One region of the Allobosea sp. 10L417 genome, then DNA from elsewhere that is predicted to be linked to it. Evidence: riboswitches for the same ligand, from Rfam matches in the RefSeq annotation. Region 1 holds a riboswitch; each other region holds the start of a gene.
The links. Region 1 has a riboswitch for thiamine pyrophosphate ahead of thiO (glycine oxidase ThiO). Riboswitches for the same ligand answer to the same signal wherever they lie in the genome.
Positions count from the first base shown of each region.

Region 2: another riboswitch for thiamine pyrophosphate. It lies ahead of thiC (phosphomethylpyrimidine synthase ThiC); the one in region 1 lies ahead of thiO (glycine oxidase ThiO).
Region 3: another riboswitch for thiamine pyrophosphate. It lies ahead of AC1DE3_RS12700 (LuxE/PaaK family acyltransferase); the one in region 1 lies ahead of thiO (glycine oxidase ThiO).

Region 1 covers NZ_JBFTJP010000002.1:385,352-395,178, forward strand. Annotated here, with positions in the region: gene AC1DE3_RS08030 (Orn/Lys/Arg family decarboxylase) at 1-2,249, shown strand, start outside; gene AC1DE3_RS08035 (GNAT family N-acetyltransferase) at 2,264-2,809, shown strand; gene AC1DE3_RS08040 (hypothetical protein) at 3,119-3,451, shown strand; gene AC1DE3_RS08045 (DUF6538 domain-containing protein) at 3,592-4,695, opposite strand; tRNA gene AC1DE3_RS08050 (tRNA-Ser) at 4,801-4,891, opposite strand; TPP riboswitch at 5,089-5,190, shown strand; gene thiO (glycine oxidase ThiO) at 5,268-6,263, shown strand; gene thiS (sulfur carrier protein ThiS) at 6,247-6,444, shown strand; gene AC1DE3_RS08065 (thiazole synthase) at 6,446-7,216, shown strand; gene AC1DE3_RS08070 (thiamine phosphate synthase) at 7,231-7,839, shown strand; gene AC1DE3_RS08075 (Rdx family protein) at 7,951-8,265, opposite strand; gene AC1DE3_RS08080 (IclR family transcriptional regulator) at 8,356-9,174, opposite strand; gene AC1DE3_RS08085 (ABC transporter ATP-binding protein) at 9,349-9,827, shown strand, end outside.
Region 2 covers NZ_JBFTJP010000014.1:116,089-125,915, reverse strand. Annotated here, with positions in the region: gene AC1DE3_RS25625 (OmpA family protein) at 534-1,619, shown strand; gene AC1DE3_RS25620 (hypothetical protein) at 2,062-2,259, shown strand; TPP riboswitch at 2,331-2,435, shown strand; gene thiC (phosphomethylpyrimidine synthase ThiC) at 2,514-4,391, shown strand; gene AC1DE3_RS25610 (hydroxyethylthiazole kinase) at 4,397-5,155, shown strand; gene AC1DE3_RS25605 (SphA family protein) at 5,302-6,249, shown strand; gene AC1DE3_RS25600 (linear amide C-N hydrolase) at 6,353-7,444, opposite strand; gene AC1DE3_RS25595 (hypothetical protein) at 7,621-8,328, opposite strand; gene dnaK (molecular chaperone DnaK) at 8,822-9,827, shown strand, end outside.
Region 3 covers NZ_JBFTJP010000004.1:67,874-77,700, forward strand. Annotated here, with positions in the region: gene AC1DE3_RS12680 (ABC transporter ATP-binding protein) at 1-171, shown strand, start outside; gene AC1DE3_RS12685 (ABC transporter ATP-binding protein) at 152-868, shown strand; gene AC1DE3_RS12690 (2-hydroxyacid dehydrogenase) at 1,009-1,974, opposite strand; gene ggt (gamma-glutamyltransferase) at 1,994-3,670, opposite strand; TPP riboswitch at 3,810-3,937, shown strand; gene AC1DE3_RS12700 (LuxE/PaaK family acyltransferase) at 4,027-5,103, shown strand; gene AC1DE3_RS12705 (acyl-CoA reductase) at 5,109-6,557, shown strand; gene AC1DE3_RS12710 (ABC transporter ATP-binding protein) at 6,565-7,344, shown strand; gene AC1DE3_RS12715 (ABC transporter permease) at 7,341-8,090, shown strand; gene AC1DE3_RS12720 (ABC transporter substrate-binding protein) at 8,095-9,087, shown strand; gene AC1DE3_RS12725 (SDR family oxidoreductase) at 9,084-9,827, shown strand, end outside.

The sequences.
Region 1 (9,827 bases):
TCAAGGCGCGCAAGCTCGAAGATGCCGAGATCGCGGTCCAGACCGATGCCGCCATCGGCTGCATGGTGGTCGACTGGGGCAAGAAGGGTCTTGAGGGCAAGACTGCCGCGCTGATCAATCTGATGCGCCGGCGCGGCCTCGATTTTCCGATCATCCTGCTCATCCGCCGCAAGCGCTTCGAGGACGTACCGGTCGAGGTGCTCGATTTCATCGACGGCTATATCTTCCTCTCGGAGGAGACCCCGCCCTTCATCGCCAAGAGCCTGATCAGCCGTCTCAAGCAATATGCCGAGACGCTGAAGACGCCGTTCTTCGGCGCGCTCGTCGATTATGCCGAGGAAGGCAACCATCTCTGGACCTGCCCGGGACACAATGGCGGCGTCTTCTACAGCCGTAGCCCGATCGGACGCGTCTTCATGGAGCATCTCGGCGAGGCTGTGTTCCGCGACGACCTCGACAATTCCGTGCTCGATCTCGGCGACCTGCTGACCCATGAGGGGCCGGCCCTGAAGGCGCAGAAGGAAGCGGCGCAAATTTTCGGGGCGGAGAAGACCTATTTCGTCCTGAACGGCACCTCGACCTCCAACAAGGTCGCGCTCGCCGCGCTGGTTTCGGACGGCGACCTCGTGCTGTTCGACCGGAACAACCACAAGGCGGCTCATCACGGCGCGCTGCTGATCGCCGGGGGCATTCCGGTCTATATCCCGACCGCGCGCAACGCCTGGGGGCTGATCGGCCCGATGCTCTGGGAGAGCTTCGACGAGGAGGCGCTGCGCGAGCGCATCCGCACCAATCCGCTTATCAAGGACCCGGACGCCTGGAGGAAGCCGCGCCCGTTCCGGGTCGCAGTGGTGGAACAGTGCACCTATGACGGCACGATCCACAGCGCGCAGATGATCCTCGACCGGATCGGCCACCTCTGCGACTACATCCTCTTCGACGAAGCCTGGGCCGGCTTCATGAAGTTCCATCCGCTCTATGCGGGCCGCTTCGCCATGGGCCTCTCCGGCCTCGGCCCGGAGTCCCCCGGCATCATCGCGACCCAGTCGACGCACAAGCAGCTCGCGAGCTTCAGCCAGGCGTCCCAGATCCACATGAAGGATCGGCATATCAGGGGCCAGAAGCGGCGCGTCGAGCACCGGCGCTTCAACGAGAGCTTCATGCAATATGCCTCGACCTCGCCGTTCTATCCGCTGTTCGCCTCGCTCGACGTCGGCGCGCAGATGATGAAGGGCCGTTCCGGAGAGGTGCTCTGGGACGACACGATCCGGCTCGGCATCGAGCTCCGCAAGAAGATCCGGGCGGTCAGGCGCGAATTCGAGGAGAAGGAGACGAGGCCCGAGCGGCGCTGGTTCTTCGAGCCCTTCGTGCCGGATCGGGTCAGCATCGCCGACGCCTCGCGCGAGGGCGCCGTCCATGATGTCGCCTGGGAAATGGTCGCGACCGACCAGCTCGCAAGCAATCCGGCCTATTGGCAGCTCGCGCCCCATGCGAGTTGGCACGGCTTCACGCGGATGGAGTCGGGCTTCGCCATGACCGACCCCAACAAGCTGACCCTGTTGACGCCTGGCTTCGACCGCGAGAGCGGGACCTATGCCGAGCACGGCATTCCCGCACCGGTCGTCGCGCAGTTCCTGCGCGAGAACCGGATCGTCGCCGAGAAGAACGACCTGAATTCGCTCCTCTTTCTGCTGACGCCGGGCGTCGAGGCGAGCAAGGCCGGCACGCTGATCAGCGGTCTCGTCGCCTTCAAGAAGCTGCATGACGACAACGCGCTGCTCGAGGAGGCCATCCCCGAGTTCTCCCGCCGCCGGCCGGGCCGCTATGCCGGCGTGCGGCTGCGCGATCTCTGCGGCGAGATGCACCGCTTCTTCCGCGACCATGACGTCAGCGGGCTGCAGAACCGGCAGTTCTCGCCCGAGCATCTGCCGGAGATGGCGATGTCGCCGCATGACGCGGCGCGCTGCCTTGTGCGCAACGATGTCGACTACCTGCCGATCGGGGCCATCGAAAACCGCATCGCGGTGACGCCTTTCGTCGTCTATCCGCCGGGCATCGCCACCATCGTCCCGGGCGAAAGGCTTTGCGCGCGGGCCAAGCCGATGATCGACTACCTCAAGATGTTCGAGGCGAGCTTCAACGCCTTTCCCGGCTTCGATGTCGAGATTCAGGGCATCTATCGCGAGGTCGATGCCGCCGGCCAGGTGCGCCTCCACACCTATGTCGTCAGCGAGCAGGCCCAGGGCTGAGGTCGCGACAAACCATGGAGAGCGACCTCCCCATCCTCATCCGCCCGTCGCGCGATACCGATGTCGAGCCGATGCTGGCGATCTATCGCCGGCATATCCGCCGCGGCATCGAGGCCGGCGTCGAGGATACCGGCACGCCGGAGCCCGACGATCTGCGCGACCGGCGCAAGAACCTGCGCAACCGCCGGCTGCCGCATCTGGTGGCGACGCGGGGCGGCGACGTCGTCGGCTATGCCTATGTCGTGCTGTTTCGCAAACGCCCGGCCTACCGCTTCACGGTGAAGCATTCGATCTACGTCCATCACGAACATCTCGGCCGCGGCGTCGGGCGGCTGCTGATGCAGGCCCTTATCGACGCCTGCGCCGCCGCCGGGTTCCGCCAGATGATCGGCTATATCGACGCCGAGAACACGGCGTCGTTGACGCTGCACGAGCGCTTCGGCTTCGCCCGCGTCGGCCTGCTGCCGGCGGTCGCCTATCGCTATGGCAAATGGTCCGACAGCGTCATGGTTCAAAGGTCGCTCGGTGCGGGCGCTACGCAGCCTATCCCGCCGGGTTGAGCCTGCCGCTCGACACCGCGCAGGACCGAAGGCGCATCATCGAGACCTGGCAGCCGGTACGGAGCGTCCGCCTCGAGCGATTTTCCGGAGCATCCATATGAGACAGGTCAAATGTGCACCGCCGCAGCGCCGTGCGTCGCAGACGCGGATTGCGGTTCCCGGGAAAATCGGGACAAGAAGACGGTACGCTGAATCGCCAGATCGCCTGATCGCAGACTCCGATGATCTGGCGGAGAACCGGGCAATCTAGGCTCAGGACCTGCCAATTTGGATCGATCTGTGATTCACGGTGTCCGGGAGGATGCTGTGATGGATGATTTTTTTCTGCTGTGCGAGCGTCAGATGGCGCAGATGGAGGCGTATTTTCCGCTCTCGCATGGCGTGCCACGGGTGGATGACCGGCGCGTGGTGAGCGGCATCGTCTACGTGATCCGCAACGCCATTGACGCGGTTGTGCGCGAGGCGGTTGCCGGTGTGATCCTTTGCAGCCTCCTTGCTGCCGTTAGCGTCTCGATAGAGCTTGCAAGGAAGCGAGCCGACAGTTTCGGCAATCAGGCGCACGGCCTGAAGAACTGCGGGAACCTTGAGGGCGGTATGCGCAGTAACCGAAACACCAGAAGCAGTCGGCAGCGCGCCGAATAGCTCAGCCACGACGGGATCAGAAAGGGGAATCGACTTCCTCTCAAATCCGAAACGAAGCGACTTCTTTACGCTGCCGACTAACTCGCGGAACACAACTCGACCTTCACCAACTCAACGGCGAAGATTCTGACACATGAATGTCAGTTCATCAAGATCGAAAGCCTATAATAGGTATAATATCCTATATAATTTTCCGATGTGCGCATGCCGCTATAGAGCGCGATGAGCATCGCCCAACGCTTTTCAGTTAGCTTCGGCGACGGATCGAACAGGGGCGCGGCGAGTATCTTCTGGAGGTCGGCTTCGCGAAAATAGTCGCGGTCCTCGTCAGGATCGCGATTGCTCTGATCGACGCGGACGCCCTTCGCGGGGGTGTCGGGAATGACGCTGTTGTTGACGCACCACGTCAGCATGGCGCTGAGCCGGGATAGCCACTTGTCATTGATGGTTGTGGCGTTGAGCGTCGGGAAGGGCTCCTTGCGAGCCTTGTTCGACCGGATCGCTTCGGGGAGCGTCTTGTCGGGGAAGCGCTTCGTATAGTTCGCAGAGGTTTCGAGCAGGGCGTTCTTGTAGGCCAGCACGTCCTGCCGGGTGATCCGATAGGCCGGCTTCGCCTCGGCGACAGTCGAGGGGAGTTCCGTCGCCGGGATCAGCATTGGATGCTTGGCAGGACCATCCGGCTCGCCACGGTCGCGCCGGTTCTGGTTTTCGATCGTCTCGGCTTTCACGCCGGCGAGCATCCGCGCGAGCGTTCGCCATTCCTCGGTGCCCTTGACCGGAACGGGGCTGCCATCATTCGCGAACTCGTCAACGGCCCATTGGATTAGGGCGGCAAGCTCGTCATCTTCAGCGCCACCGCTCGCCGCCCTCTTAAGCGCGTAAAAGTAGGTCGGGCGGAACATCGCCGCGTGTGCCGGATCATAGCCGGTCGGCAGGCTCCGGGCCGCATCGTCCTGTTCAAGCTCCCGGCCATAGTGGGCGAGGGCCATCTGCCGAACGCTCATGGGGCGGCGGCGGGACGGTGCGGCAGGGTTGAGGGCTGTCACGCGGTCGCGGGCCTGATCAAGTTCCATCTGCATGCGATGGATCGCAGAAGAGAGCAGGCGAATCGCGACGGTGCGGTCGGCCCCCAAGGGCTCAGTCAGTTCCCGCTTACCTACGATCGGGCGAAGCGGAGCGGGCACCGTTAGCCGAGCATAGTATCGGCCATTCCGGGGGAGCAGGTTCCTGATTTTGCCGGCCATCGTGCCCTCTGCCAGAGCGATTTTGTAGCAAGATTTGTAGCAGAGGTATGTGAAAAGCCGTTGGGGAACAACGCTTTTTCAGGACACTCAAGGGCTTAGGGGAAATGGCGGAGACGGAGGGATTCGAACCCTCGATACCCTTGTGGGGTATGCTCATTTAGCAAACGAGTGCCTTCAGCCTCTCGGCCACGTCTCCGGCGAGAGGCTCTATGCCCGATTGCAGAGGCCTTTGACAAGTCTCGCCGACAACTTCCTTCGCGCGACCTGTGTATTCGCGCGGGCGCACCTCCCGATCACTCCCGTGCGAAGGGCGTGGTCGGGAGGTGCGAGGCCGCCGCAACGGAGCCTTGCGCCGGCTCCGCTTGCTCCCCGGCGGCGCTGCCATTAAATTGACGCTGTCCGTTGGGGTGCCGAAAGGCTGAGAGGCGTGGCTCGCGCCAACCCATCGCACCTGATCCGGGTAATGCCGGCGAAGGGAACGGTCTTCGGCTCGCAGACACCTCGCTCGCGCCTCAGGCCGCTGCCTTCCCGGAAGCAGGGAAAGCATGACGCCAGAACGTCCTCACTCAGTCCTGACAGCCGCTGTGGTCGGCGCTGGCGTCGTCGGTCTGGCCTGTGCCACCGAGTTGCTGGCGCGGGGTGTGCAGGTCGTCCTGCATGAACGCGGCCCGCGTATCGGCGCCGAAGCCTGTTCCTGGTATGCCGGCGGCATGCTCGCGCCCTGGTGCGAGGGCGAGAGCGCCGAAGAACCGGTGATTCGGCTCGGGCAGCAGGCGGCCGATTGGTGGGAGCGCCATGCCGGCGGCGTCGCTCGCAACGGCACGCTCGTGGTTGCGCCGAGCCGGGACCGTTCGGAGCTGCGCCGCTTCGGTCAGCGCACCGACCATTTCGAGGAGATCGACAGCGAGGCCATCGCCGGGCTGGAGCCCGATCTCGCCGGCCGCTTCTCGCGCGGCCTGTTCTTCTCCGCCGAGGCGCATCTCGATCCGCGCCAAGCCATAGCAGCCCTGGCCGAACGCCTCGTCGCAAATGGGGCCGCCCTTCATTTCGGCAGTACGGTCGAGCCGGCCGATCTCGATGCCGATATCGTCCTCGACTGCCGCGGGCTGGCGGCGCGCGATGTCCTGCCCGATTTGCGCGGAGTCAAGGGCGAGATGCTGCTCCTCCGGAGCGACGAGATCCAGCTGTCGCGGCCCGTCCGGCTGCTGCATCCGCGCATCCCGCTCTATATCGTGCCCCGCGCAGACGGCCTCTTCATGGTTGGCGCGACGATGATCGAGAGCAGCGAGCGCAGCCGCATCTCCGCCCGCGCCATGCTGGAGCTGCTCGGCGCGGCCTATGCGCTGCATCCCGCCTTCGGCGAAGCGGAGGTCGTCGAGATCGGCACCGATGCCCGCCCGGCCTTTCCCGACAACCTGCCGCGGCTGACGCGCCGCGGCCGCGTGATCCATGTCAACGGGCTCTATCGCCACGGTTTCCTGCTCAGCCCCGCCATGGCGCGGATGGCGGCGGAGGCCGTGCTGAACCCGCAAGCAACACCGGAGATGCTGCATGACCTTGCTGCTTAACGGCGCGCCGCAGGAGATCGCGGCGAAGACGCTGGCCGAGGCGCTGGCCGAGCTCGGCTTTGCCGACCGCATCGTTGCGACGGCGGTGAATGGAGACTTCGTGGCGGCGCGCAAGCGGGCTGACGTCGCCTTGAGCGAGGGCGACCGCATCGAGATCGTCGCACCGATGCAGGGAGGCTGAGATGGCATCCTTCTATGGCTTCGCGCCGCAGAACCCGCTTTTCCTCGGCACGGCGCAATATCCGTCGCCCGCCATCCTGGCCGAGGCGGTGAAGCGCTCGGGCGCCGAGGTCGTCACCGTCTCGCTGCGCCGGGAATCGGCCGGCGGTGCCGGTCAGGCCTTCTGGGCGCTGATCCGCGAGCTCGGCGTCAGGGTGCTGCCGAATACGGCGGGCTGCCACACCGTCAAGGAAGCCGTCACCACCGCGCAGATGGCGCGCGAGGTCTTCGGGACCGACTGGATCAAGCTCGAGGTGATCGGCGAGGACGACACGCTGCAGCCGGACGTGATCGCGCTGGTCCAGGCGGCCCGCATCCTTGCCGATGACGGTTTCAAGGTCTTTCCCTACACCACGGAGGACCTCGTCGTCGGCGGGCGCCTCCTCGATGCCGGCTGCGAGGTGCTGATGCCCTGGGGCGCGCCGATCGGATCGGGCAGGGGACTCAACAACCCCTACGGCCTGCGCAGCATGCGCCAGCACTTCCCCGACATTCCGCTCGTCGTCGATGCCGGCATCGGCCTGCCCTCCCACGCCGCGCAGGCGATGGAGATGGGCTATGACGGCATCCTGCTCAACACCGCCGTCGCGAAGGCGGGCGATCCGGCCGCGATGGCAGAGGCTTTCGCGCTTGCCATCCGTGCCGGCCGCCAGTCCTTCGCCGCGCAGCCGATCGAAGCGCGCGACATGGCCGCTCCTTCCACCCCCGTCATGGGCAAAGCCTTCCTGGCCTGAAAGTCTGCTCTCGCATGAAGCTCGATCCGTTCTACCCCATCTTCGAAAGCGCCGACTGGCTGGAGCGGATGCTGCCGCTCGGCGTCAAGCTGGTGCAACTGCGCGTCAAGGATCGTTCCGAGATCGAAGTCGCACGCGAGATCGCGCGGGCGAAGACGCTCTGCGCCGCGGCCGGCTGCGTGCTTGTCGTCAACGATTACTGGAAGCTCGCCATCGCCGAGGGCTGCGACTTCATCCATCTCGGCCAGGAGGATCTCGACGAGGCCGATCTCGATGCGATCCGTAAGGCGGGGCTCAGGCTCGGCATCAGCAGCCATGACGAGCCCGAGCTGGAACGCGCGCTGGCGGCAAAGCCCGATTATGTCGCGCTCGGTCCGGTTTATCCGACGATTCTGAAGCAGATGCGCTTCGGCCCGCAGGGGCTGGAGCGGCTGGGCGAATGGAAGCGCCGTATCGGCGATCTGCCGCTGGTCGGCATCGGCGGCATCTCGCTGGAGCGCGCGCCTGGGGTCTTCGAGGCCGGCGCCGACATCGTCGCAGCTGTGACCGACATCACGCTGAATGCCGATCCCGAGGGGCGCCTGAAGGCCTGGGTCGCGGCGACGCGCGGGCGCCTCGCCTGACAGGCGTCATTCTCGGGCGGAGCGAACCGCAGACCCGAGAATCGCATGACAAGAAGGCGCTGGTGTCCGAGATGGTTGGGTCAGGCCCGACCATGACGGCGAGGCAGCGCTTCAGCTCTCCGCCTCCGCCGACATCGTGTGGCCGTCGACATGGCCGAGGCTGCGCTCGGGGTCGAGCCGGTCGCGCACGCGCTGCTTCAGCACCTTGGAATCCGGGAAGCCGCCATCGGCCTTGCGGTCCCAGATCAATTCGCCGTCGTAATGAATCTGGAAGATCCCGCCGGTGCGCGGGATCAACGCAACCTCGCCGAGGTCCTGCCCGAAGGTCGAGAGCAGCTCCTGGCCGAGCCAGGCCGAGCGCAGCATCCAGTTGCACATCGAACAATAGGTGATGGCGATGCGGGGGGCGGGCTTGGTCTGGGTCATGACAGGCTACCATCCGAGAGGAGTTCGCCCCGACATCCCGCTTCCATCGCCGCGATGCAAGCCTGAAAGCCGCATGGCGGCCCGGCGCCGTCAGCCCGCCAGCGTGCTCAGGCTGCGTGAGGGATAGCGCAGTGCGACGTCGAAGGGATTGAGCTTGGCGCCCAGCGCCTCCGCCTCGCTGCGTAGCATGGCGATGACGTTCGGCAGCCGGTCCTCGCGCAGCCGCTCGGCGAGGGTGCCGACGCTGAGCGCCGCGACGACGCGCCCCCGCGCATCGAAGACCGGCACGGCAACGCCGGCCATGCCAGGGATGAGGCCGGTGTTGAGATTGACCGAGCCTTGCGCACGGGCCGTCGCGATGGCGTTCCGCAACGCGGCCTCATCGAAGAAGCCGCGATCGAGCAGGCGGGGCATGTTGAAGCGGATCACTGCCTCGCGCTCGTCCTCCGGCAGATGGGCCAGCATGGCGAGGCTGCCCTGGCCGATGCCGAGCGGCACCTTGCCTCCGATGTCCCCGGTGAAGGAGCGGATCGGGAAGGGGCCCTCGATCCGGTCGAGGCAAACCGCGTCATAGCCGTTGCGGACGAGCAGGAAGATCGTGTCGCTCAGCGTCGCCGAGAGCCGCAGCAGCGCGGGCCGGGCGAGCTCGCGCAGGCCACCGGCCTGTCCGGCGCGGGCGGCGATCACGAAGAAATCGAGCGCGAGCCGGTAGCGCTTGCCGCCCGCCGCCTGTTCGACGAAGCCCTCCGCCATCAGGTCGCGCAGCGCGCGATGCGCCGTCGGCTGGCCGCAGCCGGCAGCCTCCGCGATGTCCTTCAGCCGCATGCCGTCGCCAGCGCCCTTCGACAGGATGCGCAACAGCCCCAGCGCGCGGCGAAGCGAGGAAACGGGTTCGTCGACAGCTTGCATTTGAGAAAATCAGATGAGACATGGAGCAATAAAAATTCTACATAGAGAAATTTTGTCAACATAAATTCTCTAATGCGGAATTGAAGATTGACGAATTTGTGTCGTCTCCCTTTGCTTGGAGCCATCGCAGTCCGGCTTTTCCGGCGAACGGAAAGCCTGCCGATCGAGGTGTTCATGGGCTTCCTGACGCTGCAATCGCTGAGCAAGGTCTTCGGCGACTTCACCGCCGTCAGGGATGTCGATCTCAGCGTCGCCAAGGGCGAGTTCGTCTCGCTGCTTGGCCCTTCCGGCTGTGGCAAGACGACGACGCTGCAGATGATCGCGGGGCTGGTCGAGCCGACCAAGGGCGCGATCACCCTCGACGGACGCGACATCACCCGCGAGAAGCCGAGCCGCCGCGGTCTCGGAATCGTCTTCCAGAGCTATGCGCTCTTTCCGCATATGACGGTGGCTGAGAACGTCGCCTTCGGCTTGGAGATGCGCAAGGTCGCCAAGGCCGAGCGCGACCGGCGCGTCAAGGAGATCCTCGGCCTCGTCCATCTCGCGCCTTTTGCCGAGCGCTATCCGCGTCAGCTCTCGGGCGGCCAGCGCCAGCGCGTCGCCATCGCCCGCGCGCTCGTCATCGAGCCGCCGGTGCTGCTGCTCGACGAGCC
Region 2 (9,827 bases), on a different contig from region 1:
CGCCGGCCCGGCCCGGCGCGCCGCCTTCGGCCGTGCCGCGCGGCGGCCCTGCTGTGCCCCCCTCTGCTGCGCCGCCTCAGGCTCGTCCTCCAGCGCCTGCTCCGCAGCCAGGTGCGGTTCCCTCGGCTCCCGGAGGGCAGCCGCGTCCGCCCGGAGCTCCACCTTCCGCTGCTCCCGGCACACCCGCTCAGCCCGGCGCCGGCGCGCCGCCCTCCGCGGTTCCGCGCGGTGGGCCGGCTGTTCCGCCGTCTGCGGCTCCGTCCCAGCGCCCGCTGGGCGCAGCGCCGCAGCCCGGCGCCGCTCCCGGCGCTCCGGCGCAGCCGGGCGTTACAGCTCCGTCTCCGCCGGCCGGCGCAGTTCCGGCACAGCCGCTGCGCCCGGCAATACCTCCGGCCACGGCTCCGATCGCTCCGGCTCCGACCCAACCCGGCGCCGCGTCTCCGACGCCGCCCCCGGGCACGCCGCCCGCGGGGCTGGCGCCCGCTCAGCCCGCACGCCCCGCTCCGGGCGTGCCTCCGGCAGCCGCTCCTGGGGTGCCGGCTCCGGCGCAGCCCGGTGTCGCACCGACGCAGCCCGGCACGGCTCCCGCGCAGCCGCCGTCTGGCGGGGTCTTCCCCAGCCAGCCGCCGCAGCGCGAAGGCCGTCGCGGCGGCATCTCGCCGGGTGTGGCCGGTGCGATCGGCCTCGGTGTCGGCGCGATCGGCGGCATCATGGCCGTTCAGGGAGCGCAGCGCTTCGACGACATCCGGGCGCGGCGCGAGGAACGGCGCGAGGGTGACGTTACCGTCATCCGCGAGCCCGGCCGCACCATCATCCGCGACGATGACGGCCGGGCCATCATCCGCCGCGATGAGGACCAGCGCTTCCGCGATCTCGGCTGGCAAGGCCGTTCCGAGCGCCGCGACGGCGAGATGCGGACCGTGTTCGAGCGGCCCGACGGCACGCGCATCGTCACCGTCACCGACGAGGAGGGCCGGCTGATCCGCCGCACCCGCATCGATCGCGACGACCGCGAGGTGGTGATCATCGACAATACCCTGCGCGATCGCCCGGGGCGCTTCGCCGACGATATCGTCGTGCTGCCGCCGCCGCCGCTGCCGATCCCGCGCGAGCGCTATATCGTCGATGCCGACCAGGCCGACGAGGCGTTGATCTACGAGACGATCATGGCGCCGCCGATCGCCGCGATCCCGCGCCGTTACACGCTGGACGAGGTCCGCTATTCGCCGGATCTGCGCGCCCGCATGCGCAGCGTCGATATCGACACGATCAACTTCGAGACCGGCTCCTGGCAGGTCACGCCCGACCAGGCGCAGCGCCTCGCAGTGATCGCGGATTCGATCCGGCGCGTGCTGCAAGGCTCGCCGAACGAGGTCTTCCTCGTCGAGGGCCACACCGACGCGGTTGGTGCCGATGTCGACAATCTCTCGCTCTCGGATCGCAGGGCCCAGTCGGTCGGGGAGATCCTGACGCGCGACTTCCAGATCCCGCCGGAAAACCTGACCACCCAGGGCTATGGCGAGCAGTATCTGAAGGTGCAGACGCAAGGGGCATCCCGCGAAAACCGGCGTGTGACGCTGCGGCGCATCACGCCGCTGCTGACCGGCCAGAACCGCTGACCTCTCGAACGGGGCTGCCCGTTGAGCAGCCCCGTTCGCTGTGGGGGTGTGGGGAACCCCGCACCCCCACAGCGGTTTCTCTTCCGGAGGAGGCGCTGATGGGAGATGCAGCCATGAAGATGTCCGCTCTGGCGATGGCAGGTCTGGTGCTTGCCGGTTCGTTCGCGCCGTTTCCGACATGGGCTCAGAATGCTCCGCCTGCCGAGAAACAGCCTGCTCCAGGCGTGCCGGTGGCGCCGCGTGCGGATGAGGCCGTGCGGCCGCCGGCAGGGGAACGCGGTATGCGGCCTCGCGCCGACAGGCGTGAGCAGCGCTATGACAGGGCGCAGGCTGGTCCGCCGCAGCCGAGTCGCGACCCGCCGATGCGCGCTCGGTGCCGTCGATCATCAGGCCCTGAAGGTCGTTCAGGATTTGGCAAGGCGGGCGCATTAGCGTCGCCGGCATGAGCGACGCAGCCTCCGTTTCCCGCAGCATCGTCACGATGCAGGCCGCCTCGACGCAGCAGGCGCTGTCGGTCGAGATGCTCAAGCAGAACGCGCAGGCTGACCAAAGCCTCGTCACCATGCTCCAGCAGAGCGTCGAGCAGACGCAGGCGACGCTCCCGGCCGGTCAGGGCGGCCTCGTCGACCGCACCGCCTGATCTCCTTTCCCCAGCTTCGATCGTTTGTCGCTGAGGCCGTTGCCAAGCGACTTCTCTGCGCCTAACCTCGCCTCTGTTCCGAGGGGTGCCCGCAAGGGCTGAGATGGCTTCCGAAGCCGAACCCGTCGAACCTGATCCGGGTCATACCGGCGGAGGGACTGGAACGCGTGCACAGGGCCGAGCCTTGTCCGCAGACAGCGACTGTACCGCTTTCAAACCCGGATCTCCTGACCTGTCGCAAGGAGGAGATCCTCATGAATGCCCACGCAAAACCCCAGAAGAACAGCGTCAAGACCGCGCCGCAAAGCGTGACGACCGGCCCGATCATCGGCTCGCGCAAAATCTATGTCGCCGCGCCCGAGCATCCCGAGATGCGCGTGCCCTTCCGCGAGGTCGTGCTGACGACCGATGCCGAGCCGCCGGTGCGCATCTACGACCCGTCCGGCCCCTATACCGAGACCGACGCCAGGATCGACCTGAATGCCGGCCTGACGCAGCCGCGCCGCGCTTGGCTCGATGCCCGCGGCTTCCAGACCGTGCCCGGCCGCGCCGTCACCGCCGCCGATAACGGCCATATCAGCGAAGCGCAGCTCGTGCCGGCCTGCCCGGCCGAGCGCCCGATCCTCGAGGCGAAGCCCGGCCAGATGGCGACGCAATACGAGTTCGCCAAGGCCGGCATCGTCACGCCCGAGATGATCTATGTCGCCCATCGCGAGAATCTCGGCCGCGCCGCCATGATGGAAGGCGCCAGGGAGCGCCATGCCGACGGCGAGAGCTTCGGCGCTGTCGTTCCGGAATTCGTCACGCCCGAATTCGTCCGCGAGGAGATCGCGCGCGGCCGGGCCATCATCCCGGCCAACATCAACCACCCCGAGCTGGAGCCGATGGCGATCGGCCGCAACTTCCTGGTCAAGATCAACGCCAATATCGGCAATTCGGCCGTGACTTCGGGTGCCGCCGAGGAGGTCGAGAAGCTGGTCTGGGCGATCCGCTGGGGTGCCGACACGGTGATGGACCTCTCCACCGGCCGCAACATCCACAACATCCGCTCCTGGATACTCAGAAATTCGCCGGTGCCGATCGGCACGGTGCCGATCTATCAGGCGCTGGAGAAGGTCGGCGGCGATCCGATCAAGCTCGACTGGGAGGTGTTCAAGGACACCCTCATCGAGCAGGCGGAGCAGGGCGTCGACTACTTCACCATCCATGCCGGCGTTCGCCTTCCCTATGTCCCGCTGACGGCCAGCCGTGTGACCGGCATCGTCTCGCGCGGCGGCTCGATCATGGCGCGCTGGTGCCTGGCGCATCACAAGGAAAGCTTCCTCTACGAGCGCTTCGACGAGATCTGCGACATCATGCGCAAATACGACGTCTCGTTCTCGCTCGGTGACGGCCTGCGTCCGGGCTCGATCGCCGACGCCAATGACCGCGCCCAGTTCGCCGAGCTGGAGACGCTGGGCGAGCTGACTCAGGTCGCCTGGAAGAAGGGCTGCCAGGTCATGATCGAGGGCCCCGGCCATGTGCCGATGCACAAGATCAAGGAGAATATGGACAAGCAGCTGCGCGAATGCGGCGAGGCGCCCTTCTACACGCTCGGACCGCTGACCACCGACATCGCGCCGGGTTATGACCACATCACCTCTGGCATCGGCGCGGCGATGATCGGCTGGTATGGCTGCGCTATGCTCTGCTACGTCACGCCCAAGGAGCATCTCGGCTTGCCGAACCGTGACGACGTCAAGACCGGCGTCATCACCTATCGCATCGCCGCCCATGCCGCCGATCTCGCCAAGGGCCACCCGGCGGCGAAGATCAGGGACGACGCGGTCTCCCGCGCCCGCTTCGACTTCCGCTGGGAGGACCAGTTCAACCTGGCGCTCGACCCCGACACGGCGCGCGAGTTCCACGACGAGACGCTGCCGAAGGATGCCCACAAGGTCGCGCATTTCTGCTCGATGTGCGGGCCGAAATTCTGCTCGATGAAGATCACGCAGGACCTGCGCGCTGAGGTTCTCGCGATGAGCGACAATGAGAGGGCAAGTCTCGAGGCCATGGCTGCTGAAGGCATGGCGGCGAAGTCGAAGGAATTCCTCGACAAGGGTGGCAGCATCTATCTACCTGCGGCCGAATGAGCGGCATGAACGACAGCCTCGACGCGGCCAAGGTCGCGTCGATCCTCGCGCGGGTGTCCGAGCGCCGCCCGCGCATCCATTGCCTGACCAATACCGTAGCGCAGAACGTCACCGCCAACATGCTGCTCGCCTTCGGGGCCGTGCCCTCGATGGCTGGTCATCCCGAGGAGGTTGCGGCGGTCGCGGCCGGGGCAAGCGCGATCCTGATCAATCTGGGCACGATCAGCCCTGAGGGCGAGCGCGCGATCCCGAAGCTCGTCGCTGTGGCGCGCGAACGCGGCATTCCGCTGGTGCTCGACCCGGTCTTCGTCGAGCTGTCGCCCCTGCGGCTGCGGCTGGCCGAGGACGTTTTGCGGCTGCCGGGCGTCGTCGTGCGTGGCAACGCCGCCGAGATGGCGGCCTTGGCCTGGCTGCTGGAGCGCTCCCCCGGCGTCACGCGCGCGACGACAGGGGCTGTCGACGCGATCGACGGTCCTTCCGGCAAGCTCTCCGTGGCCTTCGGGCATCCGCTGATGAGCCGGGTAACCGGACTGGGCTGCGCTTCAAGCGCGCTGGTGGCTGCCTGCCTCGCGGTCGAGCCCGATCCCGTGATTGCAGCGGCTGCGGCGCTGACGGCCTACGGCATCGCGGGCGAAATCGCAGCCGAGCGTTGCCATGGCCCCGGCAGCTTTGCCGTCGAACTGATCGATGCGGTCGCTGGCCTCGAGGCCGGAATGCTGCAAGCACGTATGGCGCGAATGTCACACATGAAAGACATGATGTAGCCGGGATTCACCGCCGCCCGCAGGCATCCTAGGGTCGCATGGCTGATTCGCCCGGCTGGCGACGGCCGCGCCGGGGGGCAACAGACAACATGATGCGTAACGAAGCCTGCGGGCAATCGCACAGGCCCTTTCGGCTTGTCGCCCTGATGGCCCTTGGTCTGGCCGCCGGCTGCGTCGGGCTGCCGGAGGATGTCCGGGCGGCCGAGAACGGCACGGGCTTCTATCTGCTCGGCGGCCGTGGCGCGATGGCTGGCTATCTGCCGCCTCCCGGGGTCTATTTCGAGAGCGACACCTACAGCTACGACGCCAAGCTCGACGCCCGGAAGTCATTGCCTTCCGGCGGTCGCTTCGTTGCCGGTGTGCGGAGTCAGGCACGGGCCGATTTCCTGAGCGGAACGTGGGTGACGCCCTGGGAACTCGCCGGGGGCAATCTCGCCTTCGGGGCCACTCTGCCTGTCGGCCGCGTCCGGGTCGCGGCCGGTGTCGAATACGATTCGCCGCAAACGAACCGCCTTGTCGGCTCCAATTTGCGCGACAAGGCCACGATGGTCGGCGATCCCGTATTCTCGACGATTCTCGGCTGGCATGCCGGCAAGTTCCATTGGAATGCAACCGTCATGGTGAACGCGCCTGCGGGCGAGTACCGCAACGGGGAACTGGCCAATCTTGCCTTTCACCGCTGGGCCACGGATCTGTCCGGCGCCCTCACCTGGTTCGATCCGGAAACCGGCATCGATCTCTCAGGCATCGCCGGGGTGACGTTCAACGGCACTAATCCGGCCACGGACTACCGGACGGGCACCGAGTTTCACTTGGAATGGGCCGCCTCGAAAGCGTTGACCAGCGCGCTTTCCGCCGGAGTGATCGGCTATCACTATCAGCAGGTCACCGGTGACAGCGGAGCGGGCGCGCAGCTCGGTGCCTATAAGGGCCGCGTGACCGCGCTCGGCGGCACGCTGGCCTATAATTTCACGATTGGAAAGACGCCGATCTCTACCCGCATCAAGGTTCTGCGCGAGTTCGCCGTCGAGAACCGCGCGCGCGGAACCGTCGGCCTGCTCACGGTCTCGTTGCCGCTGACGACCTCTCCCTGACGCAAAAAGAAGCCCGCGTGATGCGGGCTTGGTTCTCTCGGTCCTTGGGTGGCCCGGAGAAGAAAATGCCCGCTCTCGAAGGGGAGAGCGGGCAGCTTCGGCATTACGGCTTCGCGAACTGAAGAGCCGGAGGCACCGGGTTCGGCTTGAACGGCGCGACCTGAAGTGCCTTGGCGTCGAGGTCGAAGCTGGTCAGGTCGACCATGCGCAGGACCTGATCCTGATAGCTTTTGATATAGTACTTCTTGGCCCTGAGATCCGCGACCGAAGTCCACTGGGTATATTCGAGCTCCCCGCCCTTCGCCGCCGAGTTGATGAAGCCGACCGGGATGTCGAAATTGTTCATGATGTGCTCGACGAGACGAACGGTCTGGGGGCCGTCGGGAGCCTGCTTCGCCGAGGCGACGTAGCCGAGCGCGCGGATGAAGCGCGAGGGCGGCGTCGGGTCGCCGGGAATCCCGAGCAGGCCGGAGCCTTGCCCGAAGGGCTCGAAGGTCTTGCCGCCGATCTTCAGCGGATCGGCCGCGACGGGCGAAATCTTGACGTAGTTGCGGATGTTGTTGAGGTGCCAGTCGAAGGTCGGGGAGTTCGTCAGAACGCCCATCGGGTTGTCATAGACCTTCAGTTTGCCGTCCACCGGCTCGATCACGATCGAGGCGCCCGTCGCATCGTGGATCGGGAAGTGGAATGGCAGCGTGAAATTCACGATCGGCGCCGGAAGGTCGACGATCACGGCCTTGTTGAGCGCTTCCTTGACCTCAGCGACGGTAGCGAAGTTCGACAGGACCCAGCTCAGGAATTCCCAGGGCGCGAGCGCGGTGTTCGGGTCGGCTTGCGCCACGGGCGTGTAGCCCACGAAATCCGGGAAATACAGGGCGCCGCCAGCGAGTCCCTTCTCGTTCATGCCGTCGGAGACGAAAGGCTGGCCGAAGCTCATCACGCCGACGAATGCATAGCGCGTGTTCCACTTGGGAGCCGGCATGTTGGCGGGGCGGGTGCCGACGAAGGCGTAGTTCCGCGGGACGACGACGACGTCGGACGGTGTCTGGAGCGCGTATTCGAGCGTGCGGCCGTAAACCGGCGTGCCGTCGGCCGCAATCATCAGAATATTCGTGCAGGCCTGAGCCGGCGCGGCGCTGGCGAGCAGGCCGGCGAGCAGGGCCGACAGGCCTTTTCTCGCGAAACCCCAATTCATAAGACGCATTCTATCCCCCAAAGCGGTGTGCCCGGGCTTGGTACGCGGTCACTCACGCAGCAATCGTAAAGAAGCGCGCTGCCTTCTGGGGGCCGGAAGGAGAGCCGGAAAAATTGGTGAATGGAGCCCTAACAGGCGACGAACCCGGCGCCGCCGGCAAGGGCCAGGCCGACTTTCTACTGCGTCGGGGCGAGCGACAGCGGTGCCGGCTTCGGCGTTGCCGGACGCGGCTTCGGCTTGGGGGCGGGCTTGGACTCGGTGCCAAGGCCGAGCCGCACGCGCAGCGCGGCGGCGCGGGCTTCCGTGATCCGGGCCGCACAGAAGCCCATCTGACCCTCGCGCTGGAAATCGCGGCAGATGGTTTCGCGCTCGGAGGAGAAACCCGCCTGCTCGCGGGCGATCGAGCGCTGCTCGACGGCGTCAGACTTGGCCGTCAGGGTCCGGTACCCCTCGCGGACGGCGCGCTCGGCGGTGCCGCGCGCCCGCTCGATCTCCCTTGCCTGCGCGGCGATCGTTCGGGCGTCCGGGCCCCACAGGCCACGCGGATCGATCCGGCACTGGGCCGCCTCGACGACGCAAGGTTCGGTGGGCTCCACGACGAGGACGGCGCCGTCGAGGACGTCGAAGACGATCGGGCAGATCGGCGCCTCCAGCCGGTAGCGGGGCACGCCGGCCGGCCGTCCCAGCGCCGTGACCGGGACGGGCGCGTCGCCGAAGGAAACAGAGCAGGGCTCGACCAGATTGACTGGCTGGAAGCCGTCGAGGCCGAGCTTCATCCCGAAGCCGTTGGCGGTTTTCGTGAAGGTCGCTTCGCCGTGATGGCCGTTGCGGTGAAGGATCTTTCCGAGGATTGCCTCCTCGGTCGGGATCTTGATCGCGGGCATGCTCGGTGGTCGCGGTGCTGCCGGCGCGCCGGGCGCAGAGGGAGCACCCTGCTGCGTGCCGGGAGCATTGAATGGCTGTGCGCCCGGCAATTGCAGGGGCTGCGCCTGCGCGAGCGCCGTCATCGCGGCCGAGATAGCCACCAGCATAGGGGCGATGCGCGTCGATCGGCTCATGGTGTCCATGCGCAAACGGAACGGCCTTCCTGCATGAAGGCGGGCGCAATTCCGCGCAAGGGCCGCAAGGACACAGTCGCTGCGGAAAGCGCCGGCGCAGCCCAAAACCCCACGATCCCCGCTTCTTAATCGGCTCGCCTGTCTTGCAAGGGCGGGAACACCCTCACTATATACGCGCCCAAGGGGCGGTTTAACCACCGTCAAACGTGGAATGCCGGAGCGTTCGCCGCTGAAGCGGGGGCGACCCGGTCCATGGGCCGGCAGGCGGCGTGAATGCGTCGCAGGCCGGCGATCTGCTCAATCGAAAGGGATCCCATCCATGGGTAAAGTCATTGGTATCGACCTCGGCACGACCAACAGCTGCGTTGCAGTGATGGAAGGCACCACGCCGAAGGTCATCGAGAATTCCGAGGGCGCGCGCACCACGCCCTCCATCGTCGCCATCACGGATGATGGCGAGCGCCTTGTCGGCCAGCCTGCCAAGCGCCAGGCCGTCACCAATCCGGAGCGTACCTTCTTCGCGATCAAGCGCCTCATCGGCCGTACCTACGACGATCCGATGACGCAGAAGGACCTGAAGCTCGTTCCCTACAAGATCACCAAGGCCTCGAACGGGGACGCTTGGGTGTCCGCCGACGGCAAGGAATATTCGCCGTCGCAGATCTCGGCCTTCACGCTCACCAAGATGAAGGAGACGGCGGAGGCCTATCTCGGCCAGCCCGTCACCCAGGCCGTCATCACGGTTCCCGCTTATTTCAACGACGCCCAGCGCCAGGCCACCAAAGATGCCGGCAAGATTGCCGGCCTTGAGGTGCTCCGAATCATCAACGAGCCGACGGCGGCTGCGCTCGCCTACGGGCTTGAGAAGAAGTCCGCCGGCACCATCGCGGTCTATGACCTCGGCGGCGGCACCTTCGACGTCTCGATCCTCGAGATCGGCGACGGCGTCTTCGAGGTGAAGTCGACCAACGGCGACACCTTCCTCGGCGGCGAGGACTTCGACATGCGCCTCGTCGAATATCTCGCGGACGAGTTCAAGCGCGAGCAGGGCATCGACCTGAAGAAGGACAAGCTCGCTCTCCAGCGCCTGAAGGAAGCGGCCGAGAAGGCCAAGATCGAGCTCTCGACCACCGCCCAGACCGAGATCAACCTGCCCTACATCACGGCGGATGCTTCCGGTCCGAAGCACCTCGCCATCAAGCTGTCGCGCGCCAAGTTCGAGAGCCTGGTCGACGATCTCATCCAGCGCACCATCGAGCCCTGCAAGAAGGCGCTCAAGGATGCCGGCCTCTCGGCGGGCCAGATCGACGAGGTCGTTCTCGTCG
Region 3 (9,827 bases), on a different contig from region 1:
GTTCTGATGATCGAACACGACATGGACCTCGTCTTCCGCTTCGCCAAGCGGGTGGTAGTGCTCGCTGCCGGCGAACTCATCTTCCAGGGCCTGCCGGCCGATGTCGCCAGGGACCCTAAGGTCCGTGAAGCCTATCTCGGGAACTACGCGCATGCCGGCAGCCACGCTTGACGTCCGCGGCCTGAGCGCCGGCTACGGCCAGACCCATGTGCTGGAGGATGTCTCGTTCTCTGTGCCGGCGGGCGGGCGCCTCTCCATCCTCGGCCGCAACGGCATGGGCAAGACCACGCTGATGGCGAGCCTGATGGGGCTGACCCGCCGCTATGCCGGCAGCATCAGCGTTGGCGGCACGGACATCACCGCACTCGGCACCGCCGCCCGCGCCCATAGCGGCATCGGCCTCGTCCCCCAGACACGCGAGGTATTCAAGGGCCTGACCGTGGAGGAAAACCTCTTCGCCGGGCTGAAGGGCCGCCCGCGCAGCGCGATCGAGGAGGCCTATGCGCTCTTTCCCCGCCTGCAGGAACGCCGCCGCAACCTGGGCTCGCAGCTTTCGGGCGGCGAGCAGCAGATGCTGGCGACGGCCCGCACCATCCTCGGCGAGCCCTCGGTACTCCTGCTCGACGAACCGCTGGAGGGCCTGGCCCCAGTCATCTGCGACATGCTGATGGAAGCCTTCACGCGGCTCGCCGCGAGCGGCGCAATGACAATCCTCTTCGTCGAGCAGCGTCTGGAAAGCGCGCTCGCATTCGCCGAGGACGTCATCATCCTCGAACGCGGACGCATCGTCTGGTCGGGCAAACCCGACGCGCTGCGGAGCGATGCCGCCGTGCTCGAACGCTATGTCGGCGTCGGCGGGCTGCATTGAGCTTCACCGCACCCAAACCTAGCCGTCATCCTCGGGCTTGACCCGAGCATCTCGGAAACCAGCGCCTTCTCGTCACGAGATCCTCGGGTCTGCACTTCGCCCGAGAATGACGGATACCCAAGCCGGCAGACAGCGCCGACTCACACCACCAGATCGAGCGGCGGCACCGGCTCGCCGCGCGAGACGTGCTGCATGTTCGTGAACATCCGCTTCACCACCGGCGCGAAATTGTCGGACGCCATGGCGGCGAGATGCGGCGTGGTCACGAGATTATCGAGGGTGAGCAATTCGCTCTCGGCCGGGAGCGGCTCGATCTCGTAGACATCCATCGCCGCGCCGGCGATCTCCTTCGCCCTGAGCGCCGTGACGAGATCGGCCTCGTTGACGACGCCGCCGCGCGCGACATTGATCAGCACCGCCGTCTTCTTCATCGCCTTCAAGGCCGCCAGATCGATCAGGTCCTTGGTTTCGGGCGTCAGCGGGCAATGCAGCGAGACGACATCCGCCTGCGTCAGGATTTCGGCCAGCGACGCATGCTTTACGCCCAGCGCTGCTTCTTCGGCGGCATCGAGCGGCGTGCGCTTGCTGTAGAGGATGGTGCAGCCGAAGCCCTTCAGCAGCTTCGCGACATTCTTGCCGATCGCCCCGAAGCCGACGATGCCGACCGTCTTGCCCGAGAGCGTATAGGTATCCGACGGCAATTGACCCGTGCGCCAATGGCCCTTCTTAAGCTCAGCATTGCCGTATGCGATGAGGCGCAGGGTCGACAGCATCAACCCGATCGCGAATTCGGAAACGGCCACGGCGTTGGAGCCGGTCGTGCGCGCGACCTGGATGCCCAACTCCTTTGCGGCAGCGATGTCGATGTTGTCGTAGCCGACGCCCCATTTGTGCAGCAGCTTCAGCTTTTTCGCCGCCCGCAGCACATCGGCGGAGACGCCGACCTGCCCGGAAATCGCATAGTCGGCCTCGGCGATGATCTCCTTCATGTGCTCGTCGCCGCGCGCGGTCCCATGCGTCAGCACGAAGCCATCAGGCAGCAGCGCACGCAGCCGGTCGGCCCGCTCGGGGCTGGTCATATCGAGGAGAACGATCGTCTCGGGCATGGAAAGGTCCGGAAATAGGTCAGATGGTGAAGCGTGCGCCGGCACGGGCAAGCCCGCCGGAGATGGCGACCGGCGTGCCATCGGCGCGCCAGCAGGCGGCGCCCGTCAGCGTGCCATCCGGGTTGAAGGCGATGGCATTCATCCCGCCGGCGACGCGCGGCGAACGCAGGATCCTGTGGCCGCGGGCCGCGAGCTCCTGCGCGACCGCTTCGGGGATGGCTTCCTCGAGCTCGAGCACGCCGCCTTCTGTCCAGACGCGCGGCGCCTCGACCGCTTCCTGCAGCGTCATGCGGTGGTCGATCAGGTTCACGATCGCCTGCAGCGCCGACGGGAAGATGCGCAATGCACCCGGCAATCCCAGCGCGAAGGCAAGCTTGCCCTCCTTCAGCGCCATCATCGGCGCCATCGAGGTGAAGACCCGCTTGCCCGGCGCGATCGAGAGCGCGCGGCCGGGATGCGGATCGAAGTTGAACATGTAGTTGTTGGCGATCATCCCGGTGCCCGGAATCTGCACGCAGGCGCCGAACAGCCCGTTGATCGTCTGCGTCGCGCTGACGACATTGCCTTGCGCATCCGCGACGGTGACATGGGTGGTGTCGGCGGATTCACCGCCCGAAAGCCCGGCCGTCCAGCTCTTCGCCCGGCCGATCTCGATCAGGGCGCGCCGCTCGGCCGCATAGCCCTTGTCGATCAGCCTGTTGACCGGCACCTTGACGAAGGCGGGATCAGCCGTCGCCACCGCCCGGTCGGCGAAGGCGATCTTCAGCGCCTCGGCCAACAGATGCACCGCATCCGCCGAGCCGAAGCCGAGCGCACCGATATCGTAACCTTCGAGGATGTTGAGCATCTGCGCGATATGCACGCCCGAGGACGAGGGCGGCGGCGGGCCGATGATCTCATAGCCGCGATAGGAGCCGCGGATCGGCTCGCGCAACTCGATGCGGTAATTCGCGAGATCGGCCTGATCGATCAGCCCGCCATGGGCCGCCATGTAGTCGGTCAGCGCCCGCCCGAGCCGCCCACCATAGAGCGCATCCGGCCCCTCCACCGCAATCAGCTTCAGGCTGGCGGCATAGTCCGGCTGAACCAGCCGCATGCCGGGCTGGAGTGGCTGGCCGCCCGGCAGCAGGAGCGCGGTGAGGCCCGGATCGCGGGCGAGATCGGCGGCGTTGTCGGTGATGCAATTCGAAAGATAGGGCGTGACCACGAAGCCGCGCTCCGCCAGACCGATCGCCGGCTGCAGCACCTCGGCCAGCGGCAGCGTGCCGAAGCGCGCCAGCGCCTCGCACCAGCCCTTGAGCGCGCCCGGCACTGCAACGGCCTTGGCGCCGACCACGTTCTCGCGGTCGCGTGTCTCGCGCTGCCTGCCGATCTCGTCGGACAGGCAGTCATACATGTCCGGAGTCGCGTGGCCCGGCGCGGTCGAGAGATTGTCGATCACGACATGGCGGCCGTCCGCGAGGCGGATATGACTCAGGCCACCGCCGAGAATGCCGACCATCATCGGCTCGGCCACCGTCAGCGCGAACAGCGACGCCACCGCCGCATCGATCGCATTGCCGCCGGCGAGCAGCATCTGCGCGCCCGCCGCCGAGGCGAGCGGATGATTGGTGACGACCATCCCGCGCGAGCCGGTGGCCGGCTTCTTCTCGCAGGTGAAGGAGGCGATGCGGGGCGGCGGCGCGGAAAGGTTCATGGCCGGCACAGAAACGGTTTTGAAGGCCGGCGTCGAGCCTCTTCTTCGGCATGCGCGCCATGTCAGGATTTCGAGTCGGCTCCAACCTGGCCTTGCGCCGGCAACGCTTGACAAGCCATGGCCCGAAGCCCCACCTAAACCCTGTTCCCAGGGGGGCCTCGCTAGGAGGCTGAGATTCCGCCGGCTGGCTCTTGAGACCGGCAACGCGGTGACCCTCCGAACCTGATCCGGATCATACCGGCGTAGGGATGCGGGACATGCGGCCATCCAAGGCCCTGATTCCAGCTTGCGCCCGTGATCCTTTTGCGATCGACGCTCCCGGCTTGGCCGCGAGCGTCCGAACGGAGTGGGCCGCAGTGACGCAAGCCGAGATCATCGAGGCGCTGCTGGCGTTCATCGCGCTTCCCGACGCGTCGGAAGCCGAGTTCGAGGCGATGGCGCTGAAGGTCTTCGCCTATCAGTTCCGCAACAACGAGCCCTACAAGCGCTTCTGCTTGCAGCGCGGCCGCACGCCGCTTTCGGTGAAGCGCTGGCGCGACATCCCGGCCGTGCCGATCACCGCCTTCAAGGACCTGACGCTGAGCTGCAGCCCGCCGGAGGCGTCAAGCCATGTCTTCATGACGAGCGGCACAACACAGGGCGTGCGCGGCCGCAGCTACCACCCGACGCTCGCCGTCTGGAAGCGCTCGATGCTGGTGAATTTCCGCGCGCGTTTCATGCTTGGCCGCGAGCGCATCCGCATGGGCATCCTCTTCCCAGATGAGACGGCGCTGCCGAATTCCTCGCTCGGGCATTATCTCGGGCTCGCCCGGCGCGAATGCGGAACGCCCGATTCCCAGGTCTTCATTGGCGCCGCCGGTCTCGATCTGGATCGTTTACTGCCGGCGCTCGCGCAGGCCGAGGCCAGCGGCGAGCCCTATGCCCTGCTCGGCGCGAGCTATTCCTTCGTGCCACTGATGGATGAGCTCGCGGCACGCGGCCTGCGGTTTGCTCTGCCGGAAGGCAGCCTCATCCTCGACACCGGCGGCTTCAAGGGCCAGTCGCGCGAACTTACGCCGGACGAATTCTATGACGGGCTCGCCGCCGCCTTCGGCGTGCCGCGCTCATCCTGCATCAACATGTACGGCATGACCGAGCTGAGCTCGCAGCTCTACGACGACGGCAATGCGGTCTGCCCGTCGGTGAAATCCGGCCCGCACTGGATCCGCAGCCGCGTCGTCGATCCGCTGAGCGGAGCGGATTTGCCGGAGGGCGAGCGCGGCGTGATCGTCCATCACGACCTCGCCCATTTCAACTGCGTCGCGGCGATCCTGACCGAGGATGCCGGCGAGATCGTGCCGGGAGGCTTCAAGCTGCTCGGCCGTGTCGATGGCGAGGCCTCGAAGGGCTGCTCGGTCGCTGTGGCGGAGTTCCTCGCCGCGGCGCGGGGCTGACGGACGTGATCGAGCATGCGGGCCATCTGCCGGGCCTGAGCCGTGAGGCACTGCGCTGGCGCGAGGTCGGCCACAGCGCCTGGGGCGAGAGCGTCTCGGTCGCGCTGCCGGAACTCGACGAGGCTCAGGCTGCGACGCTCTGCGAGCATGTGCGCAACAATGCCCGCGCCCGGCTGAAGCGGATGGACACGGCGCGCATCGTCGCGGCGATCGACGCCGCCGTCGCGCGCCTGCTCGACCGACAGCACCCGCTACGGCGCAAGGCCGAGCACCTTCTACCGATCGTCACCGGCTATGACCGCGAGACGGTCCGGCTCGGCCTGACCGGCTATCTCAAGACCTTCCGGCGCCCGCAGCTCCTGCGCTTCCTGGCCGAGGATTTCGCCAATCCCGCCATGCTCGACGGCTTCCAGCCGACGGCCAAGGGCGGTTACCTGCGCGCCCATGGCCCAGAGCTCCTGCTGCATGTCTGGGCCGGCAACGTCCCGGCGCTCTCGCTCTGGAGCCTGATCTGCGGATTGCTGGTCAAGGCCGGCAGCGTCGGCAAGCTCGCTTCGGCCGAGCCGCTGACGGCCGGTTGGTTCGCGGGCCTCCTCGCCGAAATCGACCCGGAACTCGGCGAATGCCTCGCCATCGTCTGGTGGAAGGGCGGCAAAGCGGCTGCCGAACCGGCGTTCCTGCGCGCGGCCGACACCGTCATGGCCTATGGCGGCAACGACACGCTCGCGGCACTGCGTGCGAAACTGCCGATCACGACCCGCTTCCTGCCGCATGGCCACAAGATCGGCTTCGGCGTGATCGCGCGCGAAGCGCTCGACAGCCGCAAGGCTCCGGCCCTGGCCCGGCTCGCCGCCCATGACGTCGCACGCTACGAGCAGCAGGGCTGCTATTCGCCGCAAATGCTCTTCGTCGAGCGCGGTGGACGCGTCAGCCCCGCCGAATTCGCGCGCTACGTCGCGCACGAACTCGCCGCCCTCGCCTCCCGCCACCCCCGCCGCGCGCTTTCGCAAGGCGAAGCCTCTTCCATCGCCGCATGGCGCGGCGCACAGGAGATGCGCGCGCTGGAAGGCACTGCGGAACTCCTCGGCGAGCCCAGCGATGGCTGGAGCGTGGTTCATGTCGATGCGCCGGAAGCCCTGAACCCGACCGGCCTGAACCGCACGCTCGAGCTGGTCTCGGTCGAAAGCCTCGATGACGTCCCCGCCCTCGTCGCGCCCTATCGCAGCTTCCTGCAAACGGCGGGCGCCGCCGCAGCCCCCGAGAGGCTGTTCCGGCTCGCGGAGCAATTGGGCGAAGTCGGCATCAGCCGCATCGCCCCGCTGGGCCGGATGACCGCACCGGAAGCCGGCTGGCATCATGACGGGCGCTTCAGCCTGCTCGACCTCGCCACCTTCACCGAGATCGAGCAATCGACGGAAGCGGCGGCAGAGGGGTTCGCGCCCTATGTCGACTGACCCTGCCATGTCCGATTTCGTCACAATCAAACAGGTCCGCTATCGTTATGGCGCGGCAGGTTCCGCGGTCGTCGACGGCGTCGACTGGGCGATCCCGCGCGGCGAGATCCATTGCCTGCTGGGTCGCAGCGGCTGCGGCAAGACCACGCTGCTGAAGCTCGCGGCCGGCCTGCTCATGCCGAGCGAAGGCGCCATCCGCATCGGCGGCGAGGCGCTGCATGGCCCGAGCGCCCGCGCCGGTTTCGTCTTCCAGGCCCCGACGCTGCTCGACTGGCTGAGCGCCCTCGACAACGTGCTGCTGCCGATTTCGCTGAAGCGCCGGCCGACGGGAGCCGACCGTGACGCGGCACTCGATTTGCTTGCCCGCATCGGTCTGGTGGATTTCGCCGCGCGCCGGCCCTCCGAACTCTCGGGCGGCCAGCAGAGCCGCGTCGCTGTCGCCCGTGCGCTGGTCGACAATCCCGATCTGCTGCTGCTCGACGAACCCTTCGCCGCGCTCGACGCACTGACGCGCGAGGAATTGCAGGATGACCTGCTGCGGCTCTGCGCACTCAACGGCACCACCGCGCTCTTCGTCACCCATGACATCGGCGAGGCCGTCTATCTCGGCGACAAGGTCGCGGTGATGGCCGCTGGCAGCCTGACCCATGCGCGCCGCATCGAGTTGCCCCGCCCGCGCCACCGCGACATGCGCTACGCTCCCGGATTCGCCGCCTCCTGCCATGAGCTGCGCGACGCCATGGATGGCGAGGCGACGGCCGCAACGAGCCGGAGGCCGGCTGCATGACCGCGCGCCTGCCCTCCCTCCTGCTGCTGCTCGCCCTGCTCGGGGGCTGGGAGATCTGGTGCCGGCTCGGCGGCTTGTCGGCGCTCGTCCTCCCGCCCCCCTCCGCCGTGCTCGCGACGCTCTGGAGCGAGATCGCCACCGGCCGGCTCTGGCCTCATCTTGCCGTCACGGCCGCGGAGATGGCGCTCGGCCTTGGCATCGGCGCCGTCATCGGGCTCGGTGTCGGCATCATTCTGGCGGAAGTGCCGGCGCTCAGCCGCCTGCTGCGCCCCTATGTGCTGGCGAGCCAGCTCGTGCCCAAGCTCGCGCTCGGGCCCCTCTTCATCATCTGGTTCGGCTTCGGCATGACGCCGACGATCGTCATCACCGCGCTGATCTGCTTCTTCCCGCTAATGGAGAACACGCTGACCGGCGTGAGCGAGGTCGATCCGGCCAAGCGCGAACTCTTCCGCATGCTCCGCGCGAGCCGCCTCCAGACCCTGCTGCGCCTCAAGCTGCCCGCTGCCCTTCCCGTCATCATGGCGGGCCTGCGCGTCGCTGTCGTGCTCGCGCTTGTCGGCGCCGTGGTCGGCGAGTTCATCGGCGGGCGCACCGGCTTGGGCGCCTCGATCATCGCCGCGCAGAGCGTGATGGATTCGAGCCTGATCTTCGCGCTCTTCATCGTCATCACCGCGCTGGGCATGCTGCTCTACGAGGCCGTCCGCCTCATCGAGCGCCGCGTCCTGCACCGTTTCTCGAAAGGCTAGATCCATGCCAATCCGCCGCGCCTTCCTTGCTCTTGCCCTGTCGTGCCTCATCGCCGCCCCCGCCATGGCGCAGCAGCTGGACAAGGTCACCGTCGCCGGCTGGAGCCAGCCGATCAGCGAGATCACCAACCTGCTGGCCGAGCCGGACAAGGGCTTCTTCAAGGCCAGGGGAATCGCGCTCGACTATGTGCCCGGCAATGGCGGCGGCGCGGCGATCCAGAACATGCTGACGGGGCAGGCCGATATCGCCTTCACCGACCCCGCCTCGCTCTACATCGCGCTCGACAAGGGCGAGAAGCTCGTCGCGATCTACAACATCTATCCGCAGAACGTCTTCAACGTCGTCGCGCTGAAAACCAGTGGCATCCGCAGCGCCGCCGATCTCAAGGGCAAGCGCATCGGCGTTTACAGCCTCGCCAGCGGCACCTATCAGAACCTGCTCGTGCTGCTGCATCAGGTTGGTCTCGGCGAGAAGGACGTCACCATCCAGCCGACCGGCCTGCTCAATTTCGCGCCGCTGATGCAGGGGCAGGTCGATGCCACCGCCGCGACCGATACCGGCCTGCTCGTTGCCCGCGCCAAGGGACTGGGCGAGGCGGATGTCATCGAAGTCCGCGACCAGCTCAACCTTCCCAGCGACATCTTCGTGGTGAAGGAAGCCTTCTACGAGCAGAACAAGCCGCTGCTGAAGCGCTTCCTCGCCGCCTATCGCGACTCCGCCGCCTGGATGATCGCGAAGCCCGAAGAGGCCGCGCGCCTCGCCGTCACCCGCGCCATCAACGGCCGCGACGAAGCGGTCAATCTCGAGATCATCAAGCTGCGCAACCTCTCCAGCGTCTCGCCGATGACGGAGCGCGAGGGTCTCGGCCGCTTCGATCTCGATGCCCTGCAGAAGGGCGCCGATACCTTCCGCAGCCTCGGCCTGATCGCCCGCCCGCTCGACATGAACCAAATCGTAAAGAGCGATCTCCTCCCGCTGAAGGACGGCGCGCCGTGAAATTCCGCGACCGAGCCATCCTCGTCACTGGCGCGAGCCGCGGGATCGGCGCGGCAATCGCCAGGGCTTTCGCTGCCGAAGGCGGGATCGTCGTCGTCAACTACCGGACGAACGAGGCGGCGGCCGAAGCCGTCGCAGCCGAGTGCCGCGCACTTGGCGGCGAGGCGCTCGCCATCGCAACCGACGTCACCGCCCCGGAAGCGGTCTCCGCCATGGCCGCGCGCATTGCGGAGGAGGTCGGGCGGCTCGACGTCGTCGTCAACAATGCCTTCGCGCCCTATCGCTTCGACCCGGACAATCGCGCTCGCTTTTGGGAGATGCCCTGGGAGGCCTATGGCCAGCAGTTCGAGGGTGCAGTGAAGGCGGCCTACACGGTCAGCCGGGCGATGCTGCCGCTGCTCCAGCGCCGCAGCGGTGCCAGCATCGTCAATGTCGCGAGCGATCTGGTGACGCGGCCGAGCATTCCCTATCACGACTACACCACCGCCAAGGCGGCGCTCATCGGCTTCAGCCGCAACCTCGCGGCAGAGCTTGGCCCGCTCGGCATCCGGGTGAACTGCGTCGCTCCGGGGCTGGTCTACCCGACGCAGGCGAGCGAGACGACACCGGAGGAGGTGCGCGAGATGCTGATCGCCCAGACGCCTTTGCGCCGGATCGCGACGCCCGCCGATATCGCCGGCCCCGTGCTCTTCCTCGCCAGCGTCTGGAGCGGCTTCGTCACCGGCCAGACGCTGCATGTC